Regions from separate parts of the Tsukamurella sp. NPDC003166 genome, predicted to be linked through region 1. Evidence: riboswitches for the same ligand, from Rfam matches in the RefSeq annotation. Region 1 holds a riboswitch; the other holds the start of a gene.
The links. A riboswitch is a leader RNA that binds a small molecule or an ion and turns the genes downstream of it on or off. The one in region 1 is predicted to bind S-adenosylmethionine.
Positions count from the first base shown of each region.

Region 2: another riboswitch for S-adenosylmethionine. It lies ahead of ABZX10_RS15485 (homoserine O-acetyltransferase); the one in region 1 lies ahead of ABZX10_RS20570 (aminotransferase class V-fold PLP-dependent enzyme).

Region 1 is NZ_JBEXNL010000023.1:61,309-76,137, reverse strand. It holds gene ABZX10_RS20585 (copper homeostasis protein CutC) at 1-330, opposite strand, end outside; gene ABZX10_RS20580 (RtcB family protein) at 572-1,738, shown strand; gene ABZX10_RS20575 (HAD-IIA family hydrolase) at 1,761-2,546, opposite strand; SAM riboswitch class IV at 2,631-2,742, shown strand; gene ABZX10_RS20570 (aminotransferase class V-fold PLP-dependent enzyme) at 2,796-4,097, shown strand; gene ABZX10_RS20565 (hypothetical protein) at 4,112-4,495, shown strand; gene ABZX10_RS20560 (YbaK/EbsC family protein) at 4,531-5,013, shown strand; gene ABZX10_RS20555 (MarR family transcriptional regulator) at 5,118-5,594, shown strand; partial or broken gene ABZX10_RS20550 (MDR family MFS transporter) at 5,591-7,222, shown strand; gene ABZX10_RS20545 (tRNA-guanine transglycosylase) at 7,208-8,707, shown strand; gene ABZX10_RS20540 (hypothetical protein) at 8,744-9,427, shown strand; gene ABZX10_RS20535 (inorganic diphosphatase) at 9,489-9,986, opposite strand; gene dacB (D-alanyl-D-alanine carboxypeptidase/D-alanyl-D-alanine-endopeptidase) at 10,063-11,433, shown strand; gene ABZX10_RS20525 (zinc-dependent metalloprotease) at 11,439-12,470, shown strand; gene tilS (tRNA lysidine(34) synthetase TilS) at 12,467-13,405, shown strand; gene hpt (hypoxanthine phosphoribosyltransferase) at 13,399-13,968, shown strand; gene ABZX10_RS20510 (amidase family protein) at 13,965-14,829, shown strand, end outside.
Region 2 is NZ_JBEXNL010000013.1:82,731-97,559, forward strand. It holds gene ABZX10_RS15460 (tRNA (cytidine(34)-2'-O)-methyltransferase) at 1-351, opposite strand, end outside; gene ABZX10_RS15465 (HdeD family acid-resistance protein) at 401-1,006, opposite strand; gene ABZX10_RS15470 (bifunctional methylenetetrahydrofolate dehydrogenase/methenyltetrahydrofolate cyclohydrolase) at 1,092-1,958, shown strand; gene ABZX10_RS15475 (DUF3017 domain-containing protein) at 1,958-2,272, shown strand; gene ABZX10_RS15480 (hypothetical protein) at 2,378-3,823, shown strand; gene ABZX10_RS15485 (homoserine O-acetyltransferase) at 3,842-4,990, opposite strand; SAM riboswitch class IV at 4,999-5,116, opposite strand; gene ABZX10_RS15490 (MFS transporter) at 5,206-6,390, shown strand; gene ABZX10_RS15495 (ribonuclease domain-containing protein) at 6,402-6,869, shown strand; gene ABZX10_RS15500 (barstar family protein) at 6,866-7,294, shown strand; gene ABZX10_RS15505 (exodeoxyribonuclease III) at 7,291-8,097, shown strand; gene trpS (tryptophan--tRNA ligase) at 8,219-9,244, shown strand; gene ABZX10_RS15515 (YhjD/YihY/BrkB family envelope integrity protein) at 9,284-10,282, shown strand; gene ABZX10_RS15520 (APC family permease) at 10,284-11,780, opposite strand; gene ABZX10_RS15525 (serine hydrolase) at 11,782-13,077, opposite strand; gene ABZX10_RS15530 (sucrase ferredoxin) at 13,110-13,982, shown strand; gene ABZX10_RS15535 (helix-turn-helix transcriptional regulator) at 14,147-14,728, shown strand.

The sequences.
Region 1 (14,829 bases):
GATCGCCTCGACGATCCTTGTCACGGCCGGCAGGTCCACGGCGCCGTCCGCGGTGAGGAAGCCGAGCACGAACTCCTCCGCGCCAGCGCTCCTCAGCTCGACGGTGCGCCGCACCAGCGCGTCCAGATTCCCGGGCGCGAAGCCGTCGGCGAGCCGAATCATCACGCGCACCGGGATGTCCACGGCGGCGCGGACCTCCGCGACAGTGGCGGGGGAGGGGCTCAGCCCGTCTGCCGCCATGTCGGCGACGAGCTCCACCCGGTCCGCCCCGCCCTCCTGAGCGGCGATCCCGTCGCGCGCGTTCAGGGCGATCACTTCGAGCAGTGCCATGAAACCAGTCTCCCAAAGGCGCCGCTGGAAATCCGATGGACCGAAGTGTTGCGGCCGAATACGCTGCCGTGCATGGATATGCGCAAGCTCCCCGAATCGCTGCGGCAGTGCTACTGCCGTCGGTTCGGCGTGCCCGCATAACCTGCGGCAACCCGGGCCGTCGCTCCACCGCCGGCCCGGAGCCATGCATCACACGCATGGCCACTCGGACCGGTGACCATCACACCGAGACGAGAAAGACATGGAGAAGATCAGCAAGTCCTTGGTCTCGTGGGCGTCCATCCTGGACGAGAAGACCCGCGAGCAGGCGATCACCACGGCGAAGCTGCCGTTCATCTACCCGCACATCGCGTTGATGCCCGACGCCCACCTGGGCAAGGGCGCCACCGTCGGCTCGGTCATCCCGAGTCTCGGCGCCGTGATCCCCGCGGCGGTCGGCGTCGACATCGGCTGCGGCATGATCGCGGTCCGCACCCAGTTCACGCTGGCCGACCTGCCCGATGACCGCGCGACGGTCCGCGAGGCCATCGAGCGGGCGGTTCCGCTCTCGCCCGGCCGCTACAACAAGAAGGTCGTGGCCACGGCGGAGCCCAGGATCGCGGAGCTGGAGACGCTCGCCGAGCGGGCGGACTTCAACCCGTCCCAGTACGCTGGGAACTGGAAGCTCCAGCTGGGCACCCTCGGCGGCGGGAATCACTTCATCGAGATCAGCCTCGATGAGGACGACACCGTCTGGGCGTTCCTGCACTCCGGCTCCCGCGGCGTGGGCAACAAGATCGCCCAGCACCACATCGCCGTGGCGACCCGGCTGTGCAAGCAGTGGTGGATCCCGCTGCCGGACCCGGACCTCGCGTACCTCGTGGAGGGCACGCCGGAGTTCCGCCGGTACATCGCCGAGCTGACGTGGGCGCAGCACTTCGCGCTGCTCAACCGTGAGGAGATGATGGACCGGGTGATCCGGCAGCTCGGCGAGTGGGTGGGCACGCCCGTCGTGGAGGCCGAGCGGATCAACTGCCACCACAACTTCACCAAGCGTGAGAAGCACTTCGGCAAGGAGGTGTGGGTGTCGAGGAAGGGTGCGATCGAGGCCACCGAGGGCAAGCTCGGCCTGATCCCGGGCTCGATGGGCACCGCGTCGTACATCGTCGAGGGCAAGGGCTACGCCCCGTCGCTGAACAGCTCGCCGCACGGAGCGGGCAGGGAGTACTCCCGGTCCGCGGCGCGTAGGGCCTTCACGCACGAGCAGCTGCGGGAGGCCATGGTGGGCATCGAGTTCCGCGACAGCCCCGACTTCATCGACGAGATCCCGCAGGCATACAAGCCGATCGACCGGGTGATGGCCGACGCGGAGCAGTTGGTCACGGTCCGCGCCGTCCTGCGCCAGATCGTCAACGTCAAGGGGCAGTGACTCGTTCCCCGGCTGGGTGCTCTCAGCCGGGGAACGGGTCCTCCGTGTGACCGACGAGGTCGGCGACGGAATCGATGGTGCGGGTGGGGCGGTACGGGTAGGCGGTCACCGACTCGCGGGTGGAGATGCCGGTGAGCACGAGGATGGTGCGCAGCCCCGCCTCCAGGCCGCAGACGATGTCGGTGTCCATCCGATCGCCGATCATCAGCGTGTCCGCGGAGTGCGCCCCGAGTGCCCGCAACGCCGACCGCATCATCAGCGAGTTCGGCTTGCCCACGTAGTAGGGGGAGCGGCCCGTGGCCTCGCGGATCAGAGCGGCCACGGCACCGGTCGCCGGCAGTAGTCCGTCGCGCGACGGTCCCGTCGGGTCCGGGTTCGTCGCGATGAAGCGCGAGCCACGGTCGATCAGGCGGATCGCCGTGGTGATCGCCTCGAAGGAGTAGGTCCGGGTCTCGCCGAGCACCACGTAGTCGGGATCGTTGTCGGTGAGCACGTAGCCGGCGTCGTGCAGCGCCGTCGTCAGGCCCGACTCGCCGACGACGTAGGCGGTGCCGTTGGGCCGCTGGTCCTGGAGGAACTTCGCGGTGGCGAGCGCGGAGGTCCAGATCCGCGACTCGGGGATGTCGAGGCCGGTGGCGACCAGGCGGGCGCGCAGGTCGCGCGGGGTGCGCGTCGAGTTGTTGGTGAGCACCATGAACGGCGTCCCGGCGGCCGTCAGCTCCGCGATGAAGGCGTCGGCGCCGGGAATCAGGTGCTCCTCGTGGACCAGCACCCCGTCCATGTCCATCAGGTACGTCCACTCGCTCATGCCCGCGAATCTACTCCCGGAGGTTTGGCGTCGCCGTGATTCGAACCTTGACGACGGGCCGCGCGACAGGGCATTCTCGACGCAGGTCATGAGTGCCAGCGACAAGCCCCGGCTCGCTGGTCGGCAACCCTCCTCCGCGGTGGGGTGCTCCGGGTGACGACCTGGCCGCACCGAACGAGTGCGGCAAGCGCGGATTCGCGGCACGTCGGAAACGGGTGCCGTGCGTCCTCATACCGAAGGACATCTCTCATGAGCATCGCCACCACCGAGCGCGCCGTCTGCCTCACCCCGACCGTCACGTCGCCTCTCGCCGCCGCCCGCAGCACGCCGCTGCCGCTGGGTCCGCTGGCGCGGGTGACCGGCGCGGACGAGTACGTCCCGGTCAGCGACGGTGCGACCGTCCGCTACGCCAACTTCGACTACGCCGCGAGCGCCCCGGCCCTGGTCGAGGTGCGGCAGGCGGTCCAGGAGGCGCTGGGCGAGTACGCGAGCGTGCACCGCGGCGCCGGCTACCTCTCGCAGCGATCGACGTCCCGCTACGAGTGGGCCCGGGAGATCGTCGCCGAGTTCGTGGGCGCCCGCGCCGATGACCACGTCATCTTCACCGGTAACACCACCGACTCGATCAACCTGCTGGCGGGCTGCGTCCCCGGCGAGGTCGTGGTCCTCGATTGCGAGCACCACGCGAACCTGCTGCCGTGGAAGCGGATCGGCGCGCGAGTGGTCTCGGCGCCGCTGTCGATCGAGGGCACCCTCGAGGTGCTCGAGAAGGAGCTGCGCAGCCGCCCCGCCGCCCTGGTCAGCGTGACCGGCGCGTCCAACGTCACCGGCGAGGTGCTGCCCGTCCGCCGGCTCGCCGCGCTCGCCCATCGGCACGGCGCACGGATCGCCGTCGACGGTGCCCAGCTGGTTCCGCACCGTCGGATCTCCTTGCGCGAGAGCGGTGTCGATTACCTCGCCTTCTCCGGGCACAAGCTGTACGCACCCTTCGGCTCCGGTGTGCTCGTCGGTCGCGCCGACTGGTTCGACGAGGCCGAGCCCGTCCGCTGCGGCGGTGGCGCCAGCTACGAGGTGATCGGCACGCCCGTCTCGAAGTCCGTCGAAGTCGCCTGGCACACCGGCCCCGCGCGGCACGAGGCCGGCTCGCCCAACGTCCTGGGCGCGGTCGCCATCGCCGCCGCCTGCGAGGCCATCGAGCGCCTCGGCGAGGACGCGATCACCCGGCACGAGCGCTTCCTCACCGACCTGCTGCTGCGTTCGCTCGAGGGCATCGACGGGGTCCGCACGCTGAAGATCTGGGCCGATTCCACTGAGCGGGTCGGCATCGTCGCCTTCACCGTGGCCGGCCACACGCCCCGCGAGGTCGCCGAGTTCCTGTCCGACGAGTACGGGATCGGCGTGCGGGACGGGAAGTTCTGCGCCCACCCCGTTGTTGATCGGTTGGGATGCTCCGACGGTGCCGTCCGCGCGAGCATCGGCCTCGGCACCGGTGAGAACGACGTGCGCCGCCTGGCGGGCGCCCTCGAAGACCTGTCCGCACGGACGAAGTGAACCCTGGAGGAACCATGACCGTCTCCCGCCCCGCACTGCTGGTCACCGTCGACGGTGAGCCCGGCTCCGCGGCACTGACCCGGGTCCGCGCCGCGGATCTGCGGCTCGCGCAGCGTCAGCGCGGCTACCTGCGCGCCGAGGACGAGCGCGCGGGGCGGGAGCCCGGCGCGGTGGCGCTCGAAGTGGACGTCGTCATCGACGAACGGGCCGCGGACGCCCGCGCCAGCTACGCCCCGGACGGCGCCGCGCCGCAGGGCATCACGTACATCGGCACCCCGTCGGGTCTGAGGTCCCTGATCGAGGACGTGTACGCGGCCGAGGTGGCGGATGCCGTGGTCCTGCGACCCGTGGGCGGCTCCCGCACCAAGGACCTCATCGCCACCCTCCTCGCCGCATAGGCGCGGTCCGGGCGGCGCGCGGCATACTGATCGGCGTGACCGAGCAGTACTCCGCCCGTACCGAGAACGTCCGCGCGGCCCTGGCCGCGGCGGGCCACCCCGACACCGTCCGGCACGTGCCCGACGGCGCGAAGACGGCTGCCGACGCCGCTGCCGCCCTGGGCTGCGAGGTGGGAGCCATCGCGAACAGCCTGATCTTCCTCGCCGACGGTGCGCCGCTGCTCGTGCTGTCGAGCGGTCGGCACCGCGTGGACACCGTAGGGCTGGCGGCGCGGCTCGGTGTGGGCCGCATCTCCCGTGCGAAGCCGGACGACGTGGCCGCGGCCACGGGGCAGGTGATCGGCGGCGTCTCGCCCGTGGGACACCCGGCGCCCCTGGTGACCGTGATCGACGAGTCGCTGCGCGACTTCCCGGACCTGTACGCCGCCGCGGGGACGCACGATACGATCTTCCGCACGGATTTCGCGGCGCTGGTGGCGCTCACCGGTGCCAGGATCGTCACGACATCGGGTGGTTAGGCCGCTTCGTCCGAGTCGACTCGCACTCCTAATAATTGTAGGCTGCACGTAGTTTTGCATGCCCGAACACGGTGACGTGATCGGATGGGACCTGCGGAGGCGTGATGACGGACGAGGAACGAGCGGACCGGATCGAGGGGATCGTCGGCGTGATCGCCGAACTGACCCGCCTGAAGGAGCGGCACGCGGTGATGACCCGGCATGCGGTCGCGCCGGACGGCGTGGAGCTGGCCGCGTACACCGCGCTGTTCGCGCTGGTGAAGGGCGGGCCGATGCGCTCGTCCGCGCTGGCTGAGCAGATCCACACGGACCCGTCGACGGCCAGCCGGTACGTGACGACGCTGACCAACCTGGGCTACGCCGAGCGCACCGCCGACCCCTCGGACCGGCGCGCCGCCCTGGTGTCCGCCACGGAGGCCGGCGAGGCCAAGGTCGCGTTCATCCGCGAGCAGCGCAACGAGAAGCTGCGCCCGCTCATGGAGGAGTGGACCGACGAGGAGATCGACCAGTTCGTGGTCCTCGGCAACCGCGCGCTGCTGCAGTTCGAGCAGGCGCTCAAGCTCATGCGGGGTGCCGAGTGACCGCGGTGACGGCGGACGCCGTCGAGACCCCTGCGCCGTCCCTGACCCACAAGCAGATCCTCTACATCCTGTCGGGTCTGATGATCGGGATGTTCCTCGCGGCGCTCGACCAGACCATCGTGTCCACCGCGATCCGGACCATCGCCGACGACCTCAACGGCTATCAGTTGCAGGCGTGGGTCACGACGGCGTACCTGATCACGTCGACGATCGTCACGCCGCTCTACGGCAAGCTCTCGGACATCTACGGTCGCAAGCCCTTCTTCATGTTCGCCATCACGGTGTTCGTGATCGGCTCCCTGCTGTGCAGTACCTCCACGTCGATGTACGAGCTCGCTGCGTTCCGCGCGGTGCAGGGACTCGGCGCCGGCGGCCTGATGTCGTTGGCGCTCACCATTATCGGCGATATCGTTCCGCCTCGTGAGCGGGCGAAGTACCAGGGCTACTTCCTCGCGGTGTTCGGCTCGAGCTCGGTGCTGGGCCCCGTTCTCGGCGGCCTCTTCTCCGGCGCCGATCACATCCTGGGCATCTCCGGTTGGCGCTGGGTGTTCCTCGTCAACGTGCCGGTGGGCATGGTCGCGCTGGCCGTGGTGTTCCGCGTGCTGCGGCTGCCGCACACCCGGCGCACCGGAGTGCGGATCGACTGGTTCGGCGCCGTCGCGCTCGCGGTCGGCCTGGTGCCGCTGCTCATCGTCGCCGAGCAGGGCCAGAAGTGGGGCTGGGGCTCCACCAACGCCCTGATCTGCTACGGCATCGGCGCGGCCGGCATCGTGGCCTTCATCGTGATCGAGAAGGTCATGGGCGAGGACGCGATCATCCCGCTGCGCATCTTCAAGAACGTGATCTTCGCGCAGGGCATCGTCATCTCGATGGTCGTCGGCGCCGCCATGTTCGGCGGGATCTCGCTCCTGCCGCAGTACTTCCAGGTGGTCCACGGCGCCAGTCCGATGAAGGCCGGCTTCCTGATGCTGCCGATGGTGGCGGGCCTGATGGTGGGCTCGATCGTCGCCGGGCAGATGATCTCGCGCACCGGCAAGTACCGGATCTACCCCATCATCGGCGCGACGCTGCTCACCGCGGGCATGTTCGGCATGCACTACATCACCGCCGACGTGCAGATCGGCTGGGTCATGGGTGGTGCGGCCGTCATCGGCTTCGGCCTCGGCAACCTCATGCAGCCGCTCACACTGGCGCTGCAGAACATCCTGCCGCCGCGCGACATGGGCGTCTCGACCGCCGCCGCGACCTTCTTCCGCCAGATCGGCGCGACGCTCGGTGTCGCGGTGTTCCTCTCGGTCCTGTTCGCACAGATGCCGCAGAAGATGAAGGGGCGACTGAGCGATGCCGCGTCGGACCCGGACTACACCGCAGCGGTCCAGCGCGCCGCCGCGGGCCACGACGGCCAGCAGGCACAGGACTTCGCGACGGGTCTGGTGCACGGCGATTCCCGCGCAGTGAGCGGGGTCATGGACAACACGTCGGTCTTGGAGAAGCTCCCCGCGACCCTGGTGCATCCGCTCAAGGCCGGTTTCGCCGACTCGATGGACGTGGTCTTCCTGTTCGTGACCATCCTCGCCGCGATCGGCCTGGTGCTGGTGCTGTTCTGGAAGTCCGTGCCGCTGCGCGCCGCGCCCGCGATCGAGACGCGGGGCGCCGAGGAGACGGGCACTGCTCCGGTCGCGGCGTCGGAGACGGTGGAGTCCGCCGAGATCGCCGCCGCTGCCGAATCGGTGGCCGGTGTCGCTCCCGTGGGCACGGGTGGGGGTGACTCGCCGACCGGTCCGATCCCGTTGACGTCCCCCGGGCCGCGTCCGGAACCGCCGACGGGGCCCGTTCCTGCGCCGTCGCCCGGACTCGTCCGCGCGACGGCGACGCCCTCGCGCACGGAGATCGACGAGCTGCGGGCCCAGAACGCCTCTCTTGCGGCGGAGCTCGCGGAGTTGCGGACGGGGTACCGGGCGATCGCGGGAAGCACGCGGTTGCGTGCGTCCGGGATCACCGACCCGGTGCGGTTCGCCGTCGAGGGCACGGCGCCCGGTGGGGCGCGCGCCGGTCGGCTGGTACTGCCGCGCGGTGAGATCGCCACGCCGGCTTTCGTTCCGGTGGCGGTTCGGGGTGCGATCGCGGGGCTGACGCCGCGGGAGCTGACGGACCTGGGCACGCAGGCGCTGACCGTCGACCTGCACGAGTTGTACCTGCAGCCCGGACCGGACGTGATCGAGGGGATCGGCGGTATCGGTCGGGCGATGGCCTGGCCGGCGCCGATCATCGCCGACACGGGTGCGGCCGCGATCGCGGCGCAGCCCAAGACCCGGATCACCGACGAGGGCATCGCCTTCCGGAGCCGGCTCGACGGTTCCCCGCGCCGCTGGGATGCCGAGGAGGCGGTGCGCCTGGCGCACCGGATGGGTTTCGATGTCGCGTTCGCCCTGGCCGATCCCGCGGATCCGGGCCGGACGGAGCGGTGGGCGCGGCGCGCGCTGGCCGAGCACGGTTGGCAGACCGCGGATCGGCACGACGCCGTCTCGCTGTGGGCAGTGGTGGCCGGCGGTGCGGATCCGGAGGCTCGACGGTCCGCCGCCCGCGCGGTGCGGCGCCTGGCCGACGAGGACCGTCGGGCCGGCGGCCTGGGCTTCGGTGGCTACCGGCTCGAGGGCGTGCAGGATCCGGCCGCGCTGCGGGCCGCCGTCGGCGAGCTGGAGGCGGATCGTCCTCGGTACGTGGCGGCGGTCGACGACCCGGCCGACCTGCTGGCGGCGATCGAGGCGGGAGCCGACCTGGTCGATGGGACCGCCCCGGCGCGTGCGGGGGCGGAGGGTCGCGTGTTCACCTCGACGGGCGTCCTGAACGTCACGGATCCGTCGCTGCGGGCGGACTTCCGGCCCCTCGACCCGGCGGGTCCGGGTGTGCTCGGCGGGAACCGGGTGGACGAGTTCACCCGGGCGTACGTGCACCACTTGTTCGCGGCGAACGAGGGCCTCGCGGTCACCCTGTGCACGTTGCACAACGAGCACTTCTTCGTCGGCCTCGCCGCCGCGGCACGCAAAGCCATCCTCACTGGCGGCTATCCGGATTTCGCGATGTCGTTCCTCCGGGGGTTCGGTAAGGTCTAGCCCGATCCCCGTACTCCGATCGGCAGGAGAAAGCCGTTGCGCCGCAATGACCTGAACCGCTCTTTGAGCATCCTCGCGGCGGCCGCCGCGGTGGGCCTCGCGCTCACCGCGTGCGGTGGCGGCGGTGGCGACGCCGCCCCGTCGTCGACCGCTGCGGACGCGGCCCCCGTCGACGCGGCGAAGGCGCTCAGCCCGGCGGAGGTGCCCGCCGGGCTGACGGTGACCACCGTGCCGAACGACACCGCCTTCCAGTCCGCGATGGAGGCCGTCGGTCAGGTGCAGGCCGCGCAGATCACCCCGGCGGCGTGCAAGGACAAGAACGCGGCAGCGCAGCAGGAACTGCTCGAGACCATCAAATTCGGCCTGCAACAGAGCCTGTCCAAGGACGCGACGGTGCGGTACGGGGTCACGTTGCTCCCCAGCTCGGCGCGCCTGTCCGCGTTCGAGGCGGCGGGCACCGGCGAGTGCACGTCGATCTCGTTCGGCGACGCGCTCAAGCAGACGACGGCCCGCAAGGACCTGCCCGCCGGCGTCACCGGCGCCCAGGGCTTCGTCTTCGAGATCGACCGGGCCGTCAACGGGCAGACCGCGCACTCGGCGGCCGCCTACTTCACCAAGGGGGGCGTGCTGGCGATGGTCAACGCCAACCCGGGGCCCGACGGTACCGTCGACCGGGCGACATTCGACGACATCGTGAAGCGCGTGGCGGCCAAGCTGTAACCCCCACGACGAGCGAAGCGGCGGCGAGGAGCTCCTCGCCGCCGCTTCGTCTCTTCAGCCGTCAGTGCGCATCGGAACCGGCGGTCTCGGCGCGGGCCACGGAGCGAGCGATCTCCTCCTCGGCCTCCTTCTTGCCCACCCAGGTCGAGCCCTTGACGAACTTGCCGGGCTCGAGGTCCTTGTAGTGCACGAAGAAGTGCTCGATGGCGTCCAGCTCGAACTTGTCGATATCGCCGATGTCCTGCACCGAATCCCAGCGGGGATCGCCGGCGGGCACGACGAGAACCTTGTCGTCGCCGCCCTTCTCGTCCTCCATCTTGAACATGCCGATCGCGCGGCAGTCCACGAGCGCACCGGGGACCACCGACTCCTGCAGCAGGACCAGCGCGTCCAGCGGGTCGCCGTCCTCGCCGAGGGTGTCCTCGATGTAGCCGTAGTCGGTGGGGTAGCCGAACGCCGTGTAGAGGTAGCGGTCCAGCTTGAGGCGACCCGTCTTGTGGTCCACCTCGTACTTGTTCCGCGAGCCCTTCGCGATCTCGACGGTGACCTCGAATTCCACGCTCATTGTTTCCCTTCGCTGCGCTCAACCATGCACGCTGAGGATACCCGTGTCGGGATGCCGTTAGGCTGGTACGGTGCGACGCTCGCGGATCCGACGAACCCTGATGCGCCTCGCGGTCACCGTGATCGTGCTGGCGCTCGTCGTCGTCGGCACCGTCGCCGCCGCCCTCGGGTGGGGTGTCTACCGGGATCGGCAGAACCTCTCCGAGCATGTCCCGCCCCGCCCGGCGGAGGCTGCGTACAGCCCCGCGATCGGTGCGGTGACGGCATCGAATCAGCCCGGCTCGGCCGGTGTGACCACGCAGATCGCCGCCGCGCTGCGCAACCCGGACCTGGGCGACCTGACCGGCGTGATAGCCGACGCCGCCACGGGGACCGTGCTCTGGCAGCGCGACGCGGCACGGCCCCGCACCCCGGCGTCGACCACCAAGGTACTCACCGCGGCGGCCGCGCTGCTCACGCTGCCCGCCGACAAGCGGATCACCACCACGGTCGTCGCCGGTTCGGCTCCGGGCGAGGCGGTCCTCGTCGGTGCGGGCGATCCGACCCTGCGCTCCGGCACGGCGTCGATCTTCACCGACGCGCCCAAGATCGAGGACCTGGCCGCGCAGCTCCGCCGGTCCGGCACGGCGATCACGCACGTCGTCGTCGACACCTCCCTGTTCACCGGCACCGACTTCGGCCGCGGCTGGGACCGCGCCGACATCGCCGGGGGCGACATCACGCCGCTCCAGTCCCTCATCGTGGACTCGGGCCGGATCCGGCCCGGCGAGGACTACTCGCCGCGCGTGCCCGATCCCGCCCTCGCCGCGGGCCGCGCGCTGGCGTCCGCGCTGGGCCTGCCGCCCACGGCCGTCTCCGCGGGCACCGCGCCACAGGGCGCCACGCGGCTCGCCGCCGTGCAGAGCGCGCCGCTGAGCGTCCGCCTGCACGACGCGCTGGTCCATTCGGACAACGTCCTCGCCGAGAGCATCGGTCGTGAGGTCGCCGCCGCCGCGGGGCAGCCCCTGTCCTTCGACGGCTCCACGCGCGCCGTGATCGACACGCTCCGCACCGCGGGGTTCGACCTGACCGGCGTGGAGCTCTCCGACGTGGACGGCCTGTCCACCTTCAACCGCATTCCCGCCCGGGTGCTCGACGGGATCGTCACCGCCGCGGCCGGCGCCGGCAAGCCGCAACTGCGCCCCCTGCTCGACCTGCTGCCCGTCGCCGGGGCCACCGGCACCCTCGCCGACCGGTACGTCACCGTCAACCGGCCCGGCGCGGGATACGTGCGCGCCAAGACCGGAAGCCTCTCGGGTGTTTCCACGCTCGCCGGGTACGTCGCGACGCGCGACGGTGCCGTCCTCACCTTCACGCTGATGTCCTCCGGCACGCCGGTCGACGTGGCCCGTCCGGCCATGGACGCCGTGACCGCCGCGCTGCGCGGCTGCGGGTGCAGCTGATCGTCATGGGGAAGTCGATTCAGCCGCGCGCGCAGGTGGACTGGGCTCTTGCGGCCGCGTCCGGCCGGCGGGTCGCTCGCGTCCTGGGCGACGGTCCGGCGACCACGGGCTACACCCGCGACCGGGCGTCCGCGCAACTGCTCGACTTCGCCGCCGCGGCGGAGGAGCACGTCCGCGCCGTCACGGGCCTGCTCGTGCCCGGCGCGATCCCGCCGGCGCGCACGGTTGATCGGCAACAATGGGTCTCGGCGGCGGCGCGATCCATGGAGGCGCTCATCGAGCCCGAGGACGCACGGCATCCCGGCCTGGGGGCCAGGCTGGCCGGCGTCCAGGCCGGGGCGATGCTCGGCATGGTCTCCGGTTCCGTTCTGGGACAGTACGACCCGTTCGGTGTGCCGGGTGGCGAACTGCTGCTCGTCGTGCCGAACGTGCTCGCCGTCGAGCGCGCCCTCCGACTGAACGCCGACGACTTCCGGATGTGGGTGTGCCTGCACGAGGTGACGCACCGCGTGCAGTTCGGCGCCCACCCGTGGCTGCGGGACTACATGCGCGACAACGTCTCCGCGCTCACCGGTGGCACGGGTACGGGCACCGTCGGCGATCTCCTGGACCGGACGACGCGTGCGCTGTCGGGCGGCGCCCGGCACACCGGGATCATCGGCGTGCTCGAGATCGCCGCGCCCGCCGAACAGTTCGCGGCCATCGAACGCCTGCTCATGCTCGGCACCCTGCTCGAGGGTCACGCCGATCACGTCATGGACGCCGCCGGGCCCTCGGTGATCCCGACCGTCGCGACCATCCGCGCCGCGTTCGACCGGCGGCGGGCGGCACCGTCGAATCCCCTGCAGCGACTGCTCCGGGTCCTGCTGGGCATGGACGCCAAGATCGCGCAGTACGTGCGCGGCAAGAAGTTCGTCGACGCCGTGGTCGCCGACGTGGGCATGCAGCGGTTCAACCATGTGTGGACGGGGCCCGAGACCCTGCCGCTGCCCGACGAGCTCGACGATCCGCGGCGCTGGATCGACCGGGTGCTGTGAACCGCCCGGGGCCGGCGGTGCTGCGCGTGCGGCAGGCGGTCCGGGCCTGGCTCGCCGCTCACGGATCCGGCTCGACGGTGGCCGTGGCCCTGTCCGGCGGCGCGGACTCGCTCGCGCTTCTGACCGGTGTGCTGGCCGAGGGGCTGGACGCCGTCGCCCTCGTCGTCGACCACCGCCTGCAGGCGGGTTCGGCCGAGGTCGCGGGCCGGGCGGCGACCCTGGCCCGGGAGCTGGGCGCGCGCCGCGCCGAGGTCCTGACGGTCACCGTCGACGGTGCGGGCGGGCCCGAGGCTGCGGCCCGGGCGGCCAGGTACGCGGCCCTGGACGCCGCGCGCGACGGCGTCCCCGTGCTGCTCGGTCACACCCTCGACGACCAGGCCGAGACGGTGCTGCTGGGCCTCGGGCGGGGTAGCGGCGCGCGGTCGCTCGCGGGCATGGCCCCGTGGATCGACCCGTACGGGCGGCCGCTGCTGGGCGTGCGCCGCGCGGACACGCGGGCGGCGTGCGCCGAGCTCGGGCTCGCGCCCTGGGACGATCCGCACAACGTCGATCCGCGGTTCGCGCGCGTGCGGATCCGGACCGAGGCGCTGCCCCTCCTGGAGGAGATCCTCGGTGGGGGAGTGGCCGAGGCGCTCGCCCGCACCGCGGCGTCGCTGCGGGCGGACAACGAGGCGCTCGACGGGCTGGCGCCGGCACCGTCGGGCCCCGAACTGAGCGTCGACGAACTGGCGGGACTCCCTGCGGCCCTGAGGATCCGGGCGTTGCGGGTGTGGCTCGCAGCGCGGGGCGCGCGGGCCCTGACGGCGACCCACCTCGCCGCCGTGGACGCCCTGGTCATGGACTGGCGCGGACAGGGCCCGACGGCGATCCCGGGCGGAAGTGCGGGGCGGCGGCTGCAGGTGCATCGGACAGGTGGCATTCTGAGGGTGTGGTGAACGGCACTGGTGAGTTGTACGCGGGAGACATCGCCTCGGTGGTCCTCTCGGAGGAGCAGATCAAGCAGCGGACCGCGGAGCTCGCGGCGCAGATCGCGCAGGAGTACGGCGAGCGGGAGACCGACCTCCTCCTGATCACCGTGCTCAAGGGCGCGGTCATGTTCGTGACCGACCTGGCCCGGGCGCTGCCCGTGCCCACCCAGCTCGAGTTCATGGCGGTGTCCAGCTACGGCAGCTCGACCTCCAGCTCCGGCGTGGTGCGGATCCTCAAGGACCTCGACCGCGACATCGCGGGCCGCGACGTGCTCATCGTCGAGGACATCATCGACTCCGGCCTCACGCTGAGCTGGCTGCTGCGCAACCTCGCCACCCGGCAGCCGCGCTCGCTCGAGGTGGTCACGCTGCTCCGCAAGCCCGATGCGGTGCGCGTCGATGTGGACGTCAAGTGGGTCGGCTTCGACATCCCCAACGAGTTCGTCGTGGGCTACGGCCTCGATTACGCCGAGCGCTACCGCGATCTGCCGTACATCGGCGTGCTGGAACCCAAGGTCTACAGCGAATGACGCTGCTCACCGCTGCGGCCACCGCGGAGCGGGTGCGATCGGGCCGGCTCACCGCCGTCGCCGCCACCCGCGAGGCGCTCGCCCGCATCGGTGACGACGCGGTGCACGGCTGGCGCGTGCTGCGCCCCGAGGAGGCCCTCGCCGAGGCCGCCGCCGTCGACGCCCGCGCCGACCGGTACTCGCTGTCGCTTGCGGGCGTGCCCATCGCGATCAAGGACAACGTCGCCGTCTCCGGGTACCGCACGCTCGACGGTGTGTCCGAGGCCTGCGGCGCGGGCCTGCCGATCGAACAGGCCGACCACCCCGTCGTGAAGCGGCTGCGCGGCGCCGGCGCCGTCGTCGTCGGGCTGACCCGGGTACCGGAGCTGTGTCTCTGGGCGATGACCGACGACGCCCGCGAGGTCGTGGGCAACCCGCACCGCCCGGGCCGTACCCCGGGCGGCAGCTCCGGTGGTAGCGCGGCCGTCGTGGCAGCGGGCCATGTCGCGCTCGCGCACGGCAACGACGGTCTCGGCTCCCTGCGCGGGCCGGCCGCATGCACGGGCATCGTCGCGATCAAGCCCGGGCGCGGCGTCGTGCCGGCGCAGCTCGGCCCCACCGACTGGTTCGGCATGTCCGAGAACGGGCCGATGACGCGGACCGTCGAGGACGCCGCCCTGGGACTGTCCGTGCTCGCGGGGCGCCCCGACCTCGCCGTGGTGGGCGACGGTGCCGGCCTGCGCGTGGGGCTGGGCCTCAACCGGCCGACGCCCGTGACCTTCACCTCCCGCCCGATCCTCGCCGCGGTGCGCGATGCGGCGGGCCGGTTGTCGGCGCAGGGCCACTCGGTGCGCGATGTCCGTGTGCCCTACCCGGCGTCGC
Region 2 (14,829 bases), on a different contig from region 1:
GGTGACATGCGGGTCGGCGAGCACCTCGGGCGGCAGCCCGGTGGGCTCGGGGCCGAAGAGTAGGACGTCGCCCGGGTGGTAGTCCACCTCATGGTGGTGGCGCGTCGCGTGCGCCGTGTAGGCGTAGACGCGCTCCGGCGCGAGGGCGCTCCACGCCGCGTCGAGATCGGCGTGGACGCTCACGTGCGCGAGGTCGTGGTAGTCCAGGCCGGCGCGGCGGAGCTTGGGCTCGGAGAGGTCGAAGCCCAGCGGCTCGACCAGGTGCAGTTCGCACCCGGTGACGGCGGCGATGCGGATCGCGTTGCCCGTGTTGGGGGCGATCCGGGGCTCGAAGAACAGAATGCGGAACACGGGTGACGATCCTGTCACCCGTGCTCCGCATGGGGGAGAGGAGGCCCGATCAGCCGGCGTACTGCGAGGGCTGCTGGGCGCCGAACCGCTTCGCGGCGCTGCGCAGCTGCAGGGCGGTGATGATCTGCGTGATGCCGATGGCGACGGCCCAGATGCCGCCCACCCACACCAGAACGCCCACCGAGAACGGGCTGGAGACGAGCACCACGCCGCCGATCAGGGTGATGATGCCGAGGATCACGACCCAGACGCGGCCGGGCAGCAGCCGGTCACTCGCTGCCGTGACGATCTGGGTGATGCCGGCGAAGATCCACGCGACGCCGATCCAGATGCCGAGGATCGCGATCGAGGTGATGAAGTCGTCGCGGAAGCAGGCCACGCCGATGACGATCGACAGCGCGCCGCTGATCACCGAGAGCACGCGGTGCTGCGCCTCACCGATCAGCCCGGCGATCACCTGGAAGGCGCCGCTGATGAGCAGATAGATGCCGAACAGGATCGCGATGGCGAGGGTCGTCGGACCCGGCCACACCGCGATGACGACGCCCATCAGGACGGAGAGGACGCCGAGGGCGAGGACGGCCTGCCAGGTGGCCTTGATGCCCTGTTGGATCCCTTGTTGGAATCCCTGGTGGAGGGAGTTGTGATCAGTCATGGGTTCAGTATCGGATGGATCTCGAACACTCGCGACTCGAACCGGGAGGAATCGGCACGCCGGATCAGGGGGATAGGATATGGCTGTGACGGCTGAGGTGTTGGACGGCAAGGCGACCCGCGACGAGCTCTTCGAGGTGTTCCGGGAGCGGGTGCGCGCGCTGCGCGAGCGTGGCGTCGCCCCCGGCCTCGGTACGGTGCTCGTCGGCGACGACCCGGGCTCGCGCTCCTACGTCAAGGGCAAGCACGCCGACTGCGCGAAGGTCGGTATCGAGTCGATCCGCCGAGATCTGCCCGCCGACATCTCGCAGGCCGAGCTCGAGGCCGTCATCGACGAGCTCAACGCCGACCCCGCCTGCACCGGGTACATCGTGCAACTGCCGCTGCCGAAACACCTGGACGAGAACGCGATCCTCGAGCGGATCGACCCCGCCAAGGATGCGGACGGCCTGCACCCGACCAACCTGGGCCGGCTGGTGCTGGGCGCACCCGGGCCGCTGCCGTGCACCCCGCACGGCATCCTGCACCTGCTGCGTCGTTACGACGTGCCGATCGCCGGGGCGCACGTCGTGGTCGTCGGTCGCGGGGTCACCGTCGGCCGGCCGATCGGCCTGCTGCTGACCAGGCGGTCCGAGAACGCGACGGTCACGCTGTGCCACACCGGAACCCGCGATCTCGCGGCCGAGGTGCGCCGCGCCGACATCGTGATCGCCGCCGCCGGCGTCCCGGGTCTGATCACCGCGGACATGGTCAAGCCCGGTGCCGCCGTGCTCGACGTGGGCGTCAGTCGGACCGCCGAGGGCCTGCGCGGCGATGTGGCGGCGGGCGTCGACGAGGTCGCCGGTCATCTCTCGCCCAACCCCGGCGGCGTCGGTCCGCTCACCCGGGCCTTCCTGCTGGGCAACGTGATCGAGGCTGCCGAGCGCGACCTCGCCCGCGCGGACGGGGCGTAGTGTCCGAGCCCGCGGTCGAGCAGTTCCGCCGTGCCCGGACGGTGCGCACGGTGATCGCGAACGCGGGGTACGTCGTGGTGGTGTCGATCCTTGCGGTGGGAATGGTGCTCGTCGGGCTCGAGTACTGGCGCCGCGGCCTCGTCGTCGTCGGCGCGGGTACGGGGTTCGCCGCCGTCCTGCGCGCGACCCTCCCCGAGCGGCGTCAGGGTCTGCTCCGCGTCCGCAGTCGGTGGTTCGACGTCTCGGTGCTGGCCGTGGCGGCGGTGGCGATCCTCGTCGTGTCGTGGGGGATCAGTCCGCTGGGCACCAAGTAGCCCCGGCAATACAAACTTCAAATGTAGATTCCTGTATGTAACGTTTTGGCATCGGGTACGATGTGCTGAGGTAACGACTCGGTCAGCGACTCGAACGGAGGTGCCATGGGGATCTCGTCCTTCGGCGCGTCCGTGGGCCCCGGACCCGTGCACTGCGTCCTTCTCGATCTCGAAGACGGGCGGATCGTCGGCCGGCAGGCCCGCACGATCGATCCCGGGCCGTACCGCCTCGGGCGGCGGGGCAACCTGCTCTCGTCGGGCTTCGACCTGCTGGCCAGCCACTCCGAGCGCACCGTCGACGCCGCCGCCGTGACCGTCGAATCGCGCCGGGGCCTGATGTCCGTGCGCTGCGGCGCGCGGGGCGGCGTCCGGTCCGCGGGGATCGTTCGTGAATCGGACGCGGTCCTCCGCGCGCTCGACGAGCGCGGCCTGATCGCTCGCTATCCGAGTGTGATGATCGCGAATCTGGGAGCGGGTGGCCTGCGGATCTACACCGTGCGCGGCGGAGCCGTCACCGCCGAGCGCCGGGCGCGCGGCGTCGTCGTCGACGGGCCGGACGCGGGAGTCGGCGCGGCGCACGGGGTGGCCGAATTCCTGCACTCCACGATCGGTCGAGCCGAGACGAGCCCGGAAGCGGTGGTCCTGGTGGGCAGCGGCGCGCAGAACGCCGGCGTGCGCGAGGCCGTCGCCGACATCGCCCGGGCCGCCGGCGCGGAGCCGCTGTCCGTCGAGGAGCCCGAGGCGATCGCCCCCACCGGCGCGGCGCTGCTCGCGGCGGACCGCTGGTCCGCGGGAACGGCGCCGTCGTCCCTGGTGAGCAGCGGCCTCGGTGGAATCGGCGGGCACAGCGTCCGCCTGACCGCCGCCGTGCTGCCCCTGCTGGTTCTCGCCGCGCTGACCGGCGCGATCCTCGCCACCGGCTACGTGACCGGCATCATCGGTCCGGCGGGTCAGACCACCGATCAGGTCGTTCCGACCTCGACGGAGGTGCGCTCGTCCGCAGAGACGGCGCCCACCTCGGAGGTGGGGCCACCGCCGACGTCCGCCGTCGCCTCGACCCTGCCGCCCGTGGACACGCTCGTACCCACCTCGGCTCCCCGGGACACCGGCCGGGACGAGGTGACCCCGACGATGACCACCTTCGCGCCAGCGCCCGTCCACCCGTCCACCACGCGGGCCCCGTGGCCGACACCGACGCCGACCGTACCGAGTACGCCGACCCGGACGCTTCCGACGACGATCCTGCCGTCCCTCCCGACGGGCACGCCGTCCGGAACGCCGTCGCCGACGATCATGCCGCCCGCCGAGGGCTCCGGCCAGAATCCGCCGCCCGGGTCGGCTCTGCCGTCCTCCGAGTTCCTCCCCGGCAACGGGCTGAGCGCTCCCCGTGCGCGCGTCGGGGGAGGCACTGCGCGTCCCGACGGTGCCGCGCCCTCGGATGCGTCGCCCGATCCGTCTCGGCGTGTCCTCGGGGCGATCGAGCCGCGGATGGTGCCGGTGGCACCGTCGTCCTCCGAGGGCGCGCCGACGGTGACCAGCCCGGCCCCGTAGGCCCTCGGCGGCGTTCCGTCAGCGGCGCGCGATGTCCAGGGTGCGCGACAGCAGCTCCGCGACGGCGTTCATCTCGGTGAGGAAGCCGTCGTGGCCGTCGCGTGAGTGCACGACGACGAGGCCCTCGCAGCCCGGCAACAGGTCGGCGATCTCCTGTTGCAGGCGCAGTGGATACAGACGGTCGGAATCGATTCCGCCGACGACCACGGGGACCGGGCAGCCGCGCAGCGCGGCCTCGACGCCGCCGCGACCGCGGCCCACGTCGTGGTGGTTGAGCACCTCGGTGAGCACCACGTAGCTGCCGGCGTCGAACCGGTTGACCAGCTTCTCGGCCTGATGGTCGAGATAGGAGGTGACGGCGTAGCGGCCGCCCGCGAGCGGCTCCTCATCGCCCTGCGCGTCGTTGCGGAACCGGCTGTCGAGTTCGATCTCGGTGCGGTAGGTCAAGTGCGCGATCCGGCGGGCGACACCCAGGCCGGCGGTCGGCGCACCGTCGGCGTCGTGGTAATCGCCGCCGTGCCAGTGCGGATCCGCCGTGATCGCAGCGATCTGCGTGGTCTGGGTGCCGATCTGATCGGCCGTCGCGCGGGCGCCCACGGCGAGGATCAGCGCCGAGCGCAGGAACTCGCCGTACATCAGGGCCCATTCGAGGGCCCGCGCGCCGCCCATGGAGCCGCCGACGACCGACGCGATGTCGTGCACGTCGAGCGCTCGCAGCAGCGCGGCCTCGGCCTCCACCTGGTCGCGCACCGTGATGACGGGGAAGCGGGAACCGTAGGGCCGACCGTCGGGGGCGAGCGACGCCGGCCCCGTCGAACCCGAGCACCCGCCCAGGACGTTCGCGGAGACGACACACCACTCGTCCGTATCCACCGCCGCTCCGGGGCCGATCAGGCCGTCCCACCAGCCGGCTGAGCGGTGATCGGCGTCGGGCGGGCCGGTGACGTGCGAGTCGCCCGTGAGGGCGTGCAGGGCCAGCAGGACGTTGCTGCGGTCGGCGTTCGGGCGGCCCCAGCGCTGGAAGGCCATCGTGACGTCCTCGAGGACGACACCTGATTCGAGCACCAGGGGGCCGAGTGACAGGGACTGCATCGCACCGTCCGGAACCCGGGCCCAGTCGCCCGGGGACCTGTCGATGGATCGACCTGTGCGGATGCTGATGGTCACCGAACCTCTCCTCGCGCTTGCCGCCCGGCAGGGATCACCGGGAAACCAGGTCATCACCCGGGGCACCCCACCGCGGCGGAGGGTTGCCGGTCAGCAAGCCGGGGCTGTGCGCTGACACTCATGACCTCGTCTGCATCATAACCGACCGATTCCCCGTGAACGAGGTCACAGGGGCTGCGGGAAGGAGGGAACAGGCCTGGGCGTTGCACGGCCACGTGGATTCCTCTACCCGGACCAGGCTCGCGGTCGGCGCGATGGCGCTCGGCGGTTTCGGTATCGGCACCACCGAGTTCGCAGCCATGGGCCTGCTGCCCGGTATCGCGCAGGACCTCGAGGTCAGCGAGCCCGTCGCCGGGCACGTGATCTCCGCCTACGCGCTGGGCGTCGTCGTGGGGGCGCCGCTCATCGCGGCCGCGTTCGCCCGGGTGCCGCGCCGGCTGCTGCTGATCGGGCTGATGGTCGCGTTCACCGTGGGCAACGCGCTGTCGGTCTTCGCCCCCACCTACGGCACGCTCATGGCGGCCCGGTTCGTCGCCGGGTTGCCGCACGGCGCCTTCTTCGGCGTCGCAGCGCTGGTGGCGGCGCACCTGGCCGGGCCGGAGGGGCGGGGCCGCGCGGTGGGGCAGGTGCTCATGGGCCTGTCGGTGGCCAACGTGATCGGGGTGCCGCTCGTGACCTGGCTGGGCAACGCGTTCACCTGGCGGTACGCGATGGGCGTCGTCGTGGTCATCGGCGCCGTCACGGTCGCCGCGCTGCTGGCCTTCCTGCCCGCGGTCAGCATTCCGGTGACCAACCCGCTCACCGAGCTCGGAGCGCTCGCCCGGCCGCAGGTCTGGTTCGCGCTGCTCACGGGCATCGTCGGGTTCGGCGGGATGTTCGCGGTGTACACCTACATCTCCACCACGCTCACCTCGGTGTCCGGGCTGAGCGCGGGCTCGGTGCCGATCGTACTGGCCGTCTACGGCGTGGGCATGGTGATCGGCAACGCCGTCGGCGGTCGCGCCGCGGACCGCTCGGTGATCGGGTCGATCGCCGTCGCGCTCGTCGCGCTGGTCGTGCTGCAGGCGTTGTTCTCCGTGTTCGCGCCGCAGCCCGTCGCCCCCGTGGCCCTGTTCTTCCTCATCGGTCTCACCGCCTCGGCGCTGGTGCCCGCCCTGCAGACCCGGCTGATGGACGTCGCGGGCGAGGCGCAGACCCTCGCCGCGACGCTCAACCACTCCGCGCTCAACATCGCGAACGCGCTGGGCGCGCTGCTCGGCGGAGCGGTCATCGCCGCCGGCGGCGCGTACACCGCGCCCGCCCTGGTCGGCAGTGGGCTCGCGGTCGCCGGCCTGCTGGTGTTCGCCATCGGGGTGCTGGTAGCACGACGGAGCGCGGAACCTGTCGGTGCTCGTCGGTAGGGTCTTGGGGTATGCGAAGGATCCTGGCCCTCTGCGCGATAGTGGTACTCGCCCTCGTCGGTCTCGTCGCCTGCGGCAAGTCGTCGGCACAGCCCGGGGCCACCGCGGCACCGGTCGCGTCCTCGTCCGTGGTGAAGGGGCCGACGGTGACGGCCAAGCCCGGCCCGGCGCGCTCGTCGGCCGGGGCACCGTCGAACTCGGCGGTCCCGCAGCGAGTGCTCGCGACACTCGCCCGGATCGACGCGGGCACATGGCCCCCGAACGACGGGTCGGGTACGCAGGGCGGCCGTAACTTCGGCAACTTCGAGAACCGGCTGCCCAAGACCGATTCGAAGGGCAAGACCGCCACGTACACCGAGTGGGACGTCAACATCAAGAAGTCCGGCCGTGGGCGCGATGCGGAGCGGATCATCACGGGTGCCGACGGCGGCGCCTGGTACACCCTGGACCACTACGAGACCTTCACGAGGATCCGATGAGCACCCTTCCCCAATTCCTCCAGTCCGGCTCCGGCGCCGCCCTGACCGGCACCGATCTGGACTCCCTCAAGCGTCGCGACCGTCCCCGCGTGCTCGTGGCCCGCGGCAGCCGGATGCGCACCAAGGCCGCCCTGCTCAACGAGGTCTCGGCCGTCCTGCAGTTCCCGCTCGACTTCGGCGGCAACTGGGACGCGCTCGCGGACAGCATCGGTGACCTCGATTGGCTCGGCGGCCCCGGCGCCGTGGTGCTCGGCATCGCGCAGGCCGAACAGGTCATGGCCGATGAGGAGGGCGTCGCCGTCTTCGTGCAGATCCTGGCGGAGCGGGGACCGCGCGTGCTCCTCGGCGTGTCCGACGCCGCCGACATCACTCGCGTCCGGTCGGAGTGGGCCGGCCTGGGCCTCACGGTGGAGGCGCTCGCGTGATCATCACCTCGATCAACGTCAACGGGATCCGCGCCGCGGTGAAGCAGCGGTCCGACGAGAACCTCGGCATGCTGCCCTGGCTGCGCGAGACGAGGGCCGATGTGGTGCTGCTGCAGGAGGTGCGTGCCACCCACAAGCAGACGCTGACCGCGCTCGCGCCCGCATTGGAGGCGGGCTGGCACCTGGCGGCCGCGGAGTCCTCGACGGCGGGCCGCAACGGCGTGGCGGTGCTGTCCCGCAACGAGCCCGACGCCGTGCGGATCGGTTTCGGCAGCGAGGAGTTCGACCACGCGGGCCGCTACATCGAGGCGGACTTCGAGGATCTCACCGTCGCCTCCCTGTACCTCCCCTCCGGTGACGTCGGTACCGAACGGCAGGACGAGAAGGACCGCTTCCGTGCGGAGTTCGGCGCGTACCTGGCGAAGCTCGGACGGCGGCGGCGCGAGGTCGTCGTGTGCGGCGACTGGAACATCGGCCACACCGAGCTGGACATCAAGAACTGGAAGGGCAACGTCAAGAACTCGGGGTTCCTCCCCGAGGAGCGGGCCTGGATGAGCGAGTACATCGGTGAGGGGCGCGCATTCAAGGACGTCGTTCGCGACCTGCACCCCGGCGTGCCCGGCCCGTACGCGTGGTGGTCGTGGCGGGGCAAGGCCTTCGACAACGACTCCGGCTGGCGCATCGACCTGCAGATCGCCAACAACGCGCTGGCGAAGCGGGCGTCGTCGGCCGTGGTCGAGCGGGCGGATGCGTACAACCTGCGCTGGTCCGACCACGCGCCGGTCACCGTCGAATACGCCTGAGCGCGCGCGGCCGGCTCGGAGGCCGTGGCGGCCGGACCGGCGCGGCAGTCGGACCGGGCGGGCACCGTCGGGCCCGATACTGGGGCGACGGGCCGGAACGGGGCCGATAGACTCGTTCCCCGTGACGGAAACCGCCCCCACCCCCACGAAGCGGCAGCGCGCGCTGTCGGGTATCCAGCCGACCTCGGACTCGTTCCATCTCGGCAACTACCTGGGTGCGGTGCGGCAGTGGGTGCAGCTGCAGGACGAGTTCGACACCTTCTACTTCATCCCGAACATGCACGGCATCACCACGCCGCACGATCCGAAGGCCCTGCGCGAGCGCACCGCCTTCGCGGCCGCGCAGCTGCTGGCGCTCGGTGTGGACCCCGAGCGGTCGACGATGTTCGTGCAGTCGCAGATCCACGAGCACGCCGAGCTGACCTGGGTCCTGTCCTGCATCACGGGTTTCGGCGAGGCCAGCCGGATGACGCAGTTCAAGGACAAGTCGGCGAAGAACGGCACGGACAGCTCGTCGGTCGGCCTGTTCACCTACCCGATCCTCATGGCGGCGGACATCCTGCTCTACCGGCCGCAGCTGGTGCCCGTCGGCGAGGATCAACGGCAGCACCTGGAGCTGACTCGGACCCTCGCGCAGCGCTTCAACACCCGGTTCAAGAAGACCTTCGTGGTGCCCGAGGCGCACATCGTCTCCGACACCGCCAAGATCTACGACCTGCAGAACCCGACCGCCAAGATGAGCAAGTCCGCGGAGTCGGACGCGGGGTTGATCAGCATCCTCGACGACCCGAAGGTCATCGCCAAGCGCGTGAAGTCGGCGGTCACCGACACGGAGCGGGAGATCCGCTTCGACCGGGCGAACAAGCCGGGCGTGTCGAACCTGCTGACCATCGAGTCGGCGTTCACCGGCACCCCGATCCCCGACCTCGAACTGGCCTACGAGGGCAAGGGGTACGGCGATCTGAAGACGCAGGTCGCGGACGTCCTCGTCGACTTCGCCGCGCCGCTGCGCGACCGGGTCAAGGGGTACCTCGACGATCGCGCGGAACTGGACAGGGTGCTGGCATCGGGACGTGAGCGCGCACAGGAGATCGCGGCGCGCACCCTCGCGGACGTCTACGACAGGGTAGGGTTCCTGGCGCCCTAGCCGATGTGACGTAGCGAACACCCGCAGGAGGATTCCCGAATGCTCCAGAAGTACCGTGACAAATGGCCGTGGTTCGATCACGTGATGGCCGCCGCCATGCGGTACCAGGACAACAAGGGCGACTACTACGGCGCCGGGATCACCTACTTCAGTGTGTTCGCGCTGTTCCCGCTCGCGATGGTCGTGTTCTCGATCGGCGGCTACGTGCTGGTCAACGATGCCGAGCTGTTGGCGGAGATCAAGCAGCGGATCAGCGACCTGATGTCCAACCAGGAGATGGCCACCACGATCAACCAGCTGCTGGACCGAGCGATCTCCTCGCGCGGCACCGTCGGACTCATCGGCCTGCTCGGTGGCCTGTGGGCCGGCCTCGGCTGGGTGGGCAACGTGCGTGCCGCGCTCACCGAGATGTGGGACAGCGAGGAGCCCGAGCAGAACTTCGTCAGCAAGAAGCTGGGCGATCTCGCGGCACTCATCGGCCTCTTCGCCGCGATCGTGGTGTGCTCGGCGCTCATCGCCGTGGGCAGCAGCCCACTGACGAGGACGCTGCTCACCGCCGTCGGCCTGGATCACGTTCCCGGCCTGGCGATCCTGATCGCGTGCGTGACACTGCTGATCACGGTGTTCGCGACCTGGGTCCTGTGGACCTTCGTCATCGCGCGGATGCCCCGCGTCAGCTTCCCGTGGCGCAACGCCCTGCACGCCGGACTGCTGATGGCCGTCGTCTTCACGGTGTTCACCCAGTTCGCGACCCTGATCATCGGTGCCACGCTGCGCAGTCCCGCGGGCGCGACCTTCGGCCCGATCCTCGGCATCATGCTGTTCATCTACTTCACCGCGCGGATGCTGTTGTTCGCCACGGCCTGGGCGGCCACGGACCCGCGCAACCAGCGCTACGTCATCCCGTCGGCCCCCGATCCCGTGGTGATCTCGCCCGTCATCCGGTCCGAGCCGGAAGCGGCACGGACCGCGATCGCGGGCGCAGCGGGTCTGGTCGCGGGCCTCGGCCTCGGCTCCCTGCTGCGCCGCAGGCGCTGATTCAGGCGTCCTCGGGCGCGCCGGCGCGCGGGAGCGTGCGGCCGCGGAAGAACGCGGGGCGCTGCACGGCGCAGCCGATCATCAGCGGGATCCCGAGCACGAGCATGCCGATGCCGATGACGAACACCCCGCCGATGCCGCCGATCACGGTCCGTCCGTAGTCGGGGGCGATCATGTCGACGGCGCTCTGCCCGAACGCCCAGATCATCGCGGACCCGCCGAGCACGGGGAGGACCAGCCGGAGCACGAGGTTCCGCAGCGACCGCCGGACGGTCCGCCGGAAGTACCATGCGCAGGCGAACGCGGTGATCGCGTAGTAGAACGCGACGGCCAGCCCGAGCGAGCTGATCGAGTCCTCGAGTGTGTTCCTGCTGAGCAACGCCAGCGTCAGGTAGAAGGCCAGCGCGGAGGCGCCCATGACGACGGTGCCGAAGGACGGTGTCAGATACCTGGGGTGCACGTGGGCGAAGCGCTCGGGCACCGCCCGATAGACCGCCATCGCGAGGGTTCCGCGGGCCGTGGGCAGCACCGTCGACTGGGTGGAGGACAGCGCGGACAGCGCCACCGTGAGCACGAGCAGGCCCGCCAGCACCGCACCGCCGACCGGACGGCCGAGCACCGTCAGGACGTCGTCGTGGTTGTCGGTGTTGCCCAGCCCGATGCCGGTGTCCCCGAATCCCGAATAGGCCTGCACGGCAACCGCCACGAGCACGTAGGTGCCCATGAGGACGACGGTGGCGAGCACCGCGGCCCGGCCCGGGGTCGAGGAGGAGTCCTTGGTCTCCTCGCCGACGGCGAGGCACGCGTCCCAGCCCCAGTACAGGAAGATGCACAGGATCACGGCGGCCGCGATCTGCGAGGCGCTCAGGCCCGTCGGGTCCAACCAATCCCAGGTCGGCCGCACCGCCTGAGCTCCGGCGTGCCCGCCGTACACGGCCCACAGGGCCGCCCCCGCCGCGACGGCGAGAACGGCGAACTGGATCGACATCAGCGCGTTCTGCATCCGCTCGGACACCACGATCCCGCGGTACGACACCCACGTCATCGCCACGATCAGCACGCACCCGAAACCCACCACCGCGAGCCGGTTCTCGGCGAGTGCGTTCAATCCGACGAAGCGCAGGAGGTAGGTCGCGGAGATCTCCGCGACGTTCGCCAGGCAGATGATCGCCGACACGGCGAGGCCCCAGCCGCCCATCCATCCGACCCACGGCCCGAACGCCCTACTGCCCCAGGTGAAGGTGGTCCCGGCGTCCGGGGTGTCGGCGGCGAGCTCCTTGTAGGCGAGGGCCACCAGCAGCATCGGCACGAAGGCCACCACGAACATCGCGGGCGCCTTGCCGTGCACGTGCGCGACGACGCCGCCGAGCGTCGCCGCGAGGCTGTACGCGGGCGCCGTCGACGACAGGCCGATCGCCATGTTGCTGAGCAGCCCCAGGGAGTTCGAGCGAAGTCCCTTGTCGGGCACCGTCGCCGCCCCGGCCGGCGCGGTGACCACGTCAGCGGCCCCGGTTCGTACGCATGGCCGCACCGACCAGCGCCGCGATGACCGCGAGGCCGCCCAGGCCGATCAGCACCCGGGTCCCGTTGCCCATGCCCGACGGTCCGCTCGCGACCACCGCGTCGTGTCCCTCGCCGGGGCGGTGCTCCGCCGCACCGGATCCCGTGGCGGCGACGAGCGTGCCGACGGACTTGCCGCGCAGCGCGACGCCGTAGTCGAGCAGGCGGCGGTACTGGTCCCAGTAGGTGTTGCCCGCGTGGGTGAGGCCGAACATCTGGACGATGACGTAGCGATGACCGTCCCGGTCGACGGCGCCGGCGAAGGTCTTCTTCGCGTCGTCCGTGTAGCCGTTCTTACCGGCGACCGCGCCGGGGAAATCGGTCAGCAGCCGGTTCTCGTTGAGGATCGGGTAGGGCGCAACGGATGTCGGCGCGGGCGGTGCGCTCGCCCCCGGAGGCAGGGGGGTGGGCGGTCCGGTCGTCGGCACCGGCGGGTGACCGGGGAAGGTGACCCGCGGTGTCGCGGCGATCTCCACGAACCGCTTGTCCTGCAGGGCCGCCCGCAGGATGAGGGCGAGGTCGTACGGGCTGGTGCTCATGCCGGGGCCGTCCAGGCCCGACGGGGTCGCGGCCCGCGTGTCGTGCGCCCCGAGCGCGGACGCGAGCTCGTTCATCTTCGCGACCGCGGCGTCCACGCCGCCGAGCTGCCGCGCGAGGGCGTGCGCGGCGTCGTTGCCCGAGATCAGCAGCAGGCCCTCGAGCAGGTCCTTGACGGTGTACCGGCCGCCGGGGGAGACGCCGGCGGCGTCCCCCTCCTGCGCGGCGTCCTCCGCGGTCCCCTCGACGACGGTGTCGAGCTTCAGGTCGCGGAGCGCGACCTGCGCCAGCAGCAGCTTGATCGTGCTCGCGGGGCGGTACCGGCCGTGCGGATCCTTCGCGGCGATCACCGTCCCGTCGGTGGCGTCGGCGACGAGCCAGCCCGCGGAGTCGATGCCGGGCGGGGCGGGCGGCGCACCGTCGGGCACGACGAGGCCGCACCCGCCCAGCTTCGCGCCCCCGACCGGCGGGTCCGGGACGGCGAGCGGCGCGGGCGTGGGCGCCCCGGGCTTGGGTACCTCGGAGGCGTCGACGGCGGGCGGTGGGACGTGCTTGTGCGGGCAGGCGTCGGTCACCAGGGTGGCCACGGCCGGCCCGGGAGTGGGCGACGGTGCGGGGGCCGGCGTCGCGCCGGCCGGGGCGACGAGCGCACCGAGAAGGCCGACGACGGTTGCGGTTCTCAGGGCGCGCGCGATCATCGCGGCTCATGGTAGTCCGCTACGGTGGCGGTATGACGGAGCGTTGTTCGAGTTTCACGGACGAGCCGCTCCCCGGCACCGCGACGACGGAGACGGGCTGGCTCTGCATCGAGAACGAGTCCGGCTGGGGCCGTGATCCGTTCTCCGGCGCAACCTTCGCTCCGGAGGTGGGGGAGGCGATCGAACGGTTCGCCGACGACCGCGCTCTGCGGGTGCTCCTCATCCACCGGCCCGGCCGCGCGGGCGGCACCGGGCCGATGCGGGTGTTCGTCGCGGCCTCGGTGACCGGCCGGAGCTCGCTGCGGATGTTCACCGTCGCCGACTACGCCGAGATCCCGCGCCTGCCCGTCGACGACCCGGCCGCCGGCGACCTCGCGGGCCCGATCGCGCTCGTGTGCACCAACGGCAAGCGCGACGTGTGCTGCGCGGTCCTCGGCCGGCCGATCGCGGCCGAGCTCGCCGCCCGCTACCCCGAGCCGGTGGTGTGGGAGTGCTCGCACACCGGCGGCCACCGGTTCGCCCCCGTGGTGATCGTGCTGCCCACCGGCTACACCTACGGTCGCGTGTCGAGCGCGCAGGCCGGGGAGGCCCTCGACGCCGCGCGCGCGGGCGTGGTGTCCACGTCCGGACTGCGCGGCCGCTCGTCGATCCCGCCGGCCGAGCAGGCGGCGGAGGTCGCCGTTCGCGAGGTCCTCGGTCCCGTCGGTCCCGATGCCCTGCGCACCACGTCCGACGGTGCGCCGGCCGCCGGTGTCCACGCCGTCACCGTCGAGCACGAGGACGGGCGCGCGTGGACCATGACGGTCACGGCGGAGGACCTGCCGCCGCGGATGATGTCGTGCGGGAAGAAGCCGTCGGCGGCCCGGGCCTGGCGCGTGACGGACGCCGCAGCGGTCACGAACTGACACTTGTGCCCGCGACAGTGGGGGCATGACTGCGAGCGGATTCCGCTGTGATCAGGGACATAGCGACGTTACGTCCGATTCGGGCGAATACCCCGGCTGCACATATTCCGTCTGGAGTACTCGCGGCGTAGTGTTGCCGCCGAGCGCACGGATCGGAGGTGGGGATGGCGCGGACGCGGGAGATGGCACCGCTGGCGATCGCGGCGCTCGCGCTGCTCACCGAGCGGGACATGCACCCCTACGAGATGTTCACCACGATGGTCGACCGGCGCGAGGACCTCGTGGTCAAGCTCCGGGCGGGTTCGCTCTACCACGCGGTGAACCGGCTGGCCGACGACGGCATGGTCGTCGCCGTGTCCACGGAACGGGACGGCAACCGGCCCGAGCGCACGACGTACGGGATCACTCCGGCCGGGCGGGAACGGCTGCAGGCCGTCGTCGCCGACCTGCTGGCCCGGCCCGCCGAGGAGTATCCGCGGTTCCCGTTCGCGGTCTCGGAGGCGCACAACCTCGACCGCGGCGTGGTGCGTGCGCTCCTCGCGGGGCGACTCGAACGCGTCGACCGCGAGCTGACGGAGATGCGTGCGGGCCATGCCCGGGCGCTCGAGCGCACCGCCGCGGCGTACCTGCTCGACCTGGACTACCTGATCGCGATGCGCGCCGCCGAAGCCGACTGGCTGCGGCGCACCGTCGGACGGCTCGATGACGAAACCCTGGACTGGAAGGCTCACCACCATGGCGAATGACGCCACCGCTGCACCGCAGCAGTACGATCCGGGCGCGCTGCCCGGGCTGCCCTCGGGGTACCGGCCCTGGCCCGCCCTCTGGGCGCTGGTCGTGGGCTTCT